2 linked regions of the Candidatus Pseudothioglobus singularis PS1 genome follow. The protein of the gene in region 1 binds, or shares a complex with, the protein of each later gene. Links are inferred from orthologs where the notes say so. Each region holds a gene or a part of one and is shown on either strand. Other genes may lie near its edges.

Region 1 (3,536 bases):
TCAATTCAATTAATAGCTGGACTGCTGAGAACATTCATTCAGTAATAAAGATTATTTGTGAAGGGCATGATATAGGTTTTGGTAAGGTTGGTCAGCCTTTCAGGTTGGCACTAACTGGTAATGGTAAGTCTGGAAGTATTGATATAAGCGCTCAATTTGTTGGCAAAGAAAGAACCTTGGCCAGATTAGAAAAAGCTATTGATTGGATTAATAGCAATAGTTAGAAAATACTATTTCATATAAAAGAGTAAATGCTTTCAAACTTCTTTCAAATCTTTCTATTGGTCTCGCCAGTCTTCCTTTTAATTATCCTTGGCAATTTTCTGAGAAGGATTAAAGTACCTGATGTATCTTTTTGGGAGATTAACGATAAGTTATGTTATTGGGTTCTCATTCCGGCATTATTATTCCACTATATATCTCAAATTAATTTATCTTCCGAAATGCTTTATAGCTATTCTATAATCATTTATGTAGGATTTTTTATTGCAATATTGACTGTTCTTATTCTAGGCAAATTGCTTGGATACCCTCCAGAAAGATGGACATCAATACTTCAAGGAGCAGTCAGACAAAATGCTTTTATTGCTTTAGCAATTACTGGAAGTCTTTTTGGAGATGAAGGTTTAAAAATAGCCTCAATATTTATGCTTATCTATGTTCCTAGCATTAATATTATTATAGTAACAACTATGGTAATGAATTTTGGCCAATCAAAAAAAAATACATCAAATAATGAATTTAAAACTGTATTTGTCGAGTTAAGCAAAAATCCTTTTATCCTTTCAATGATTGCAGGTCTAATATTTTCAATAATTCAATCAGAAAAATTAAAAGTAATTATCGATACTTCTGGTTTGCTTGGTTCTGCAGCTCTTCCAATAATGTTATTAACTATTGGCGCTAAGATTAAGGTACGTGATTTGGCTTTAACTATTACTCCAATCTTAATATCCAATTTTCTCAAATTATTAGCTTTGCCATTGATTGCTTTTTGTGTAGCTAATTATTTAGGGCTCAGTGAGATTGAAGTGGTAGTTGCAGTTATTTTTGCGGCCGTGCCGACAGCTGTTAGTTCTCATACACTTGCTAGACAGTTTGGAGCAGACGATCAATTAATGACTAGCATAATAACCACGCAAGTTGTTTTGTCTTTCATCACGATACCGATATTACTTGCATTTATTTAATAAAAAATTGCCACAATTAATCTTTTTTTAAATAAACAGAATTACCTGAAAGAAGTGTTATAATGTAACTTATAGGTTATTTCAACTCTATTTATACATTCCATTTTTTAGTACATGAACGACAAAATTATCGTAGTTAGTGACGCCTCTTTTGAAGAAGATGTTGTAAATTCTTCACAACCCGTATTGGTAGACTTTTGGGCAGAGTGGTGTGGTCCGTGTAAGGCTCTTGCCCCAATCCTTGATGAAATCGCAGATGAATATGAAGGGAAAATTACAATCGCTAAAGTAAATGTTGATGAAAATGTTCAATTACCCCCCAAATATGGCATAAGAGGAATTCCTACTATGCTTTTATTTAAAGATGGAGCTGTTCAGGCCACAAAGGTTGGCGCTCTCTCAAAGCCGAATCTAAACGCTTTCTTGGATTCAAATATTTAATAATTAAACCAATTTCCTAAACAAATAATATAAAACTTAAATTAAATACTCTTTAAACAAACATTTATTTCTATTGTTTGTTTCCTATGGCATTATGCCAATTCTTAAAAAAACTTATAAATCTATATGAAACTATCAGAACTTAAAATTAAAACGCCTGCCGAACTTCTTGAACTTGCTCAATCTCTTGGTATTGAGAATATTTCTAGAGCAAAAAAACAAACTCTCATCTTCGCAATTCTTAAACATAAGGCTGATAACGAAGAGGAGGTTCTGGGAGATGGTGTTTTAGATATCTTACAAGAGGGTTATGGCTTCTTAAGATCTTCAAATGATTCATATGTTTCTGGCCCTGATGACATTTATGTCTCACCCAATCAAATTAGACGATTTAATCTCTCGACTGGTGATGTTGTTACTGGAAAAATTAGAGCCCCAAAGAAAGGTGAAAAATATTTTGCGCTTGTAAAGGTTTCAGAAGTAAATGAAGATTCACCTGAAAATATTAGAAATCGGATCCCATTTTCTTCCCTTACACCACTTCATCCAAATCAAAGACTTGGACTTGAGCTAGGAAATGGTGGTACAGAAGATATTACAGCAAGAGTCATTGATCTTGTTGCACCATTTGGAAAAGGACAAAGAGGGCTATTAGTTGCCCCACCTAAGGCAGGTAAGACAATGATTATGCAAAATATCGCTTCTTCAATAGCAGTTAACCATCCTGAATGTGAATTAATTGTATTGTTGATCGATGAAAGACCTGAAGAAGTAACTGAAATGGAGCGAACAGTTCGAGGTGAGGTTATTTCTTCAACTTTTGATGAACCAGCCAAAAGACATGTTCAGGTTGCAGAGATTGTTATTGAAAAGGCAAAAAGAAGAGCTGAGCAAGGTAAAGACGTCATTATTCTGCTTGATTCAATAACTCGTCTTGCGAGGGCATACAATACAGTTGCTCCATCCTCAGGGAAGGTCCTAACTGGCGGAGTTGATGCTAATGCACTCCAAAGGCCAAAGCGTTTTTTTGGAGCAGCTCGTAATATTGAAAATGGTGGTAGTATTACTATAATTGCAACAGCTTTAGTTGATACTGGATCTAAGATGGATGAAGTCATTTATCAGGAGTTTAAAGGTACCGGCAATATGGAGCTTCATCTTGAAAGAAGATTGTCTGAAAAACGCATCTTCCCTGCTATAAACATTAATGCCTCTGGTACAAGGCGTGAGGAGCTTATCACAGATGAACAAGAACTCCAAAAAATGTGGATTTTAAGAAAAATTCTTCATCCAATGGATACTGTCGAAGCTGCTGAGTTTTTAATTGAAAGACTAAGATTCACCAAGACTAATGATGAGTTTTTCGATTCGATGAAACAAAAGAAGTAAAGGCTCGCTTATCAGCAAGGGTAATTTATAATTAACTTTATGCTGTATAAAATCTTTAATATTCCAAATACAATAATTTCAAGATATCTACTGAAAAATTTAATCATTTTTCTTTTATCTATTTTTTTTATTGTTGGGCTTATCGTTTTTGGTAATCAATTTGTCTTAACAGTTCAAGAAAGTGTTGAGCATGGTATTCCTTTTCAGGAACTTATGCCAATTGTTGGTTTTAATATGCTACGCGATATACCCGTCATATTTTCACTTTCTCTTTTCTTAGCAATTATAATTTCTATATCTCAAATGTATAAAAGCTCAGAAGCAGTTGTTATGAATTCTTTTGGTATGGGGGATAAAGCATTTATATATTATATTCAGCCAATAGTTATCTTCTCTTTTATTGTAGTTTTTTTTCTTACTATTTATGCTGTTCCATGGGCAAAACAGCAAAAGAGTTATGCGGAGGATGAAACTGTTAATGCTTCTGAGTTTTCTTTTATTACTGAAGGAAAGTTT
Region 2 (3,550 bases), 920 kb from region 1 along the record:
TGTTATTATCTCTTTGAGGCTACAAAAAGAGAGAATGATTGCCGCAGATATCCCTGATGAACAGACCTATTTTGAAGGATTTGGCCTTACTAATGAAAGATTGAAGCTTGCTAAACCCGATGCAATTGTGATGCATCCTGGACCCGTTAATAGAGGCATAGAGCTGAGCTCTAATGTTGCTGATGGACCTCAATCGGTGATACTTCAACAGGTGACCAACGGCATTGCAGTGCGCATGGCTGTTATGGAAATACTTGCTGGTGCTTTTTAAATCATGAGCCAGTCCATTAATTATGATCTTGCAAAAGATGCACTTCATAAACTCAACACCGACGATACGATCTCATCTGCGCACGGCCTACTATGCGGCTTTTATTGTGTCAAACAAGATATCCATCTGGATGAATGGCTCAATGAAATCCTAGTGAGCATTGATCTTAACAACCTCCTTGAAAAGGAAGCGCGCCAGGTACTAGCCGAGATATTCAACAATACCAGTGAGCAACTTGGCGACCCAACGCTCAACTTTTGGCCTGTGATTGCAGACGATGACTCGCCTCTCAGGGAGCAGGCAAATACACTGATTGAATGGTGCCAAGGGTACCTAGTGGGCCTAGGCCTTAGCTCAGTAGAGACCTCTGATGAAGAGGTAACAGAGATGATTAAAGATATCAGTGAAATATCTCAGCTTGATGCAGATCTTCTGGATACTGATGATAATACTGAGGATTTTTATGAGATCGTTGAGTTCGTTAGAATTGGCGTTTTATTTATTCAAGAAACGCTTCAGCCCTCAAAACAGGACTTTATTAGCCCAACCCAACTCCACTGAAAGTTATCATTTGATTTAATAGGAATCATTCTTATTAAGGCTTATAATATCAATTAGCTCATTAGGGCTGATCTATAAAAACTTTAATAACTTTAGGAGTAAGGAATGACTTTATCAAATTTATTTAAAGCACAAGCAATCTTTGTCTGGCTCTATGCAGCATTATTTTGGGTGGCACCTGAGATGGCTGCTCAAGGACCTGGCTGGACTTTAACACCTAATATGGTTTCTTTTGGACAAATCTTAGCGATTCCATTATTTGCTCTAGGATTGTTCTCATGGATGGCACCAAGCTGGGTTGGAGACAACCTAATGAAAGTTGGAATGATCTTTGGTGTATACATTAACCTTGGTCTCGTTGCAGTTCAGGTATTACATATATCAACTGGAGCAGCTAAATTTGACCCAATGGGAATGATACCAGCTCTAATTTTAGCAGCATTATTCTTTTGGAAAACTCGCGCTTCAAGCTAGATAGTAAGTTATAAAAAAAGCCGAATTAAACTTTGGTCTAATTCGGCTTTAAATATGGTGGCCACACCTAGAATTGAACTAGGGACACAGGGATTTTCAGTCCCTTGCTCTACCAACTGAGCTATATGGCCAAATCGCGTAATTATACACAAGGCAAATCATAATTGAGTTTGAATTTAAAGGCTCTAAGCCTTGCCTAGTCTAAGAGTTATCTAAAAATTTTTCTGCGTCTAAAGCTGCCATACATCCCGAGCCAGCAGAGGTAACTGCTTGCCTGTAAATATGATCAGCCACATCTCCCGCTGCAAAAACGCCTTCAACACTTGTTTGAGTCGCATTTCCCTCTAATCCAGCCTGAACTTTGATATAGCCATTGTTGATTTCAATTTGTCCCTCAAAGATACCGGTATTTGGCTTATGTCCAATCGCTATAAAAACGCCATGCACATCAATCTCTTTTGTGTTTCCGTCATTTCCCCTAAGACGAAGGCCTGTAACGCCCATATCATCACCTAAAACTTCATCCAAATTATGGTCCCACTCTATTGTGACGTTTCCATTTTGAGCTTTTTCCATAAGCTGGTCTGAGAGAATCTTTTCAGACCTGAACTTATCTCGTCTATGAACAACGGTGACATGGTCAGCAATATTCGACAGATAAAGAGCCTCTTCCACTGCCGTATTGCCGCCGCCTATAACAGCAACCTTTTGTCCGCGATAGAAAAAACCATCACATGTCGCACAGGCTGAGACGCCCTTTCCTTTGAAGGCTTCTTCAGAATCAAGCCCTAAATATTGGGCAGTTGCTCCTGTTGAAATAATGACAGCATCCGCAGTATAGGTGGTCTCGCCGCCCTGAAGCGTAAAAGGTCGCTTAGAGAAGTCAACGCTCGTTATGTGGTCATTAATGATTTCAGTATTGAATCTCAGAGCGTGTTCTTTCATACGCTCCATTAAGTCTGGACCTTGAAGCCCATCATGATCCCCAGGCCAATTGTCAACGTCAGTCGTAGTCATTAATTGACCACCTTGCTCTAGCCCACTAACAATCACTGGATTTAAGTTAGCTCTAGCCGCGTAGACTGCGGCAGAATAACCAGCAGGGCCTGATCCAACAATCAAAACTCGACAATGTTTAATATCACTCATAATGAAATACTTTATACTAATTAATCAAATGAGTATTATAAGCTGTCTTGAAAAAAAATAATAAACGAACCACTCAAAATACCCCTATAAATAATCCGCGCTCAAAACTCGTCAGCGAATCTATTTTTATTTTGCTTTTGACTGCTGGGGCTGTTTTTTTTATTGCACTAATAACAAGTGCACCGTCTGAAGACCCCTGGACTGGGGGAGCAGTCCTTAGCAAGCCAGTAATGAATAGCGCAGGAATATTTGGTGCCTACTTAAGTGACATTAGCATTGGAATATTGGGATATGTCTCTTATGTAATTCCAATATCTGTTATATGGTTGGGCTATAACTTTCATCGAGATGCAAACAAAGAAAGGCAGAGCCAGCTTACCTTCCTAATTCGTCTCATTTCTTATTTTATAATGCTGTTCTTTATTGCAGCGCTTGCACATCAATATGCACCTGAAATAAAAGTGATGGATGGACTAAAAGAAACCTTTTTGGCTGGCGGGATGATCGGTAAATCAATGCATGAGCTCCTCTTTTATGACCTTTTTGAGGACTCTTCAACACTCATTTATGTTGGAATCATACTGGTGAGTTTTAGTATCGCGACTAGCGCTTCTTGGAAAAATATTACTACCTCACTGTTCAAAAATCGTCTCAATACAAGAGAAAAGACTCAAGACAAGCCAAAGAAGGAAAAAATAAAGCCAGAAATCATTAGCTCTAAACCCGCTTCTGCAGACTCCGTCAAAATAGATAAAACCAATAAAGCAGAGAAAGCTGAAAAACCTAAGAAGGCTGAGAAGCCTCAAAAAGAACAAGGCAGCAACCTATTTAAATCTGGCACTTCGGGTGGTCTGCCAGGCTTATCATTACTTGATGATGTTGATAACTCTGGTCTTGGCTACACAGAAGAGTTTTTGGTTGAAATGGGTCAGCAAGTTGAAATTAAGCTGAAAGACTTTGGTTTTGATGTCACCATCACAGCAGTCACCCCAGGCCCTGTTGTCACTCAATTTGAAATATCTCTAGCACCTGGCATTAAAGTCAGTCAAATTATGAACCTTAACAAAGATCTCGCCAGAGCGCTTCTTGTTGAGA

What was found. The genes of interacting proteins can lie anywhere in the genome.
Region 2: the proteins of trxA (region 1) and trxB are in contact, whole or in part, in a crystal structure (PDB 1F6M), measured with the Escherichia coli proteins. The link is inferred for Candidatus Pseudothioglobus singularis PS1 from one-to-one orthologs.

Annotation. Positions count from the first base shown.
Region 1 is NZ_CP006911.1:745,065-748,600, forward strand. Bases 152-2,967 are described here. They hold trxA (thioredoxin TrxA), read left to right. Parts: upstream 152-1,304; coding sequence 1,305-1,631; downstream 1,632-2,967. Other genes in these bases: gltX (glutamate--tRNA ligase), read left to right, coding at 152-224; W908_RS03815 (AEC family transporter), read left to right, coding at 252-1,190; rho (transcription termination factor Rho), read left to right, coding at 1,758-2,967. Outside these bases: more of gltX, read left to right, coding at 1-151; more of rho, read left to right, coding at 2,968-3,020; LPS export ABC transporter permease LptF, read left to right, coding at 3,060-3,536. UniProt on the Escherichia coli protein: Participates in various redox reactions through the reversible oxidation of its active center dithiol to a disulfide and catalyzes dithiol-disulfide exchange reactions.
Region 2 is NZ_CP006911.1:1,660,233-1,663,782, forward strand. The notes cover bases 482-3,311. They hold trxB (thioredoxin-disulfide reductase), read right to left. Parts: upstream 2,456-3,311; coding sequence 1,508-2,455; downstream 482-1,507. Other genes in these bases: W908_RS08390 (UPF0149 family protein), read left to right, coding at 482-832; W908_RS08395 (hypothetical protein), read left to right, coding at 938-1,306; W908_RS08410 (DNA translocase FtsK), read left to right, coding at 2,503-3,311. In the rest of the region: W908_RS08385 (aspartate carbamoyltransferase catalytic subunit), read left to right, coding at 1-271; more of W908_RS08390, read left to right, coding at 275-481; more of W908_RS08410, read left to right, coding at 3,312-3,550.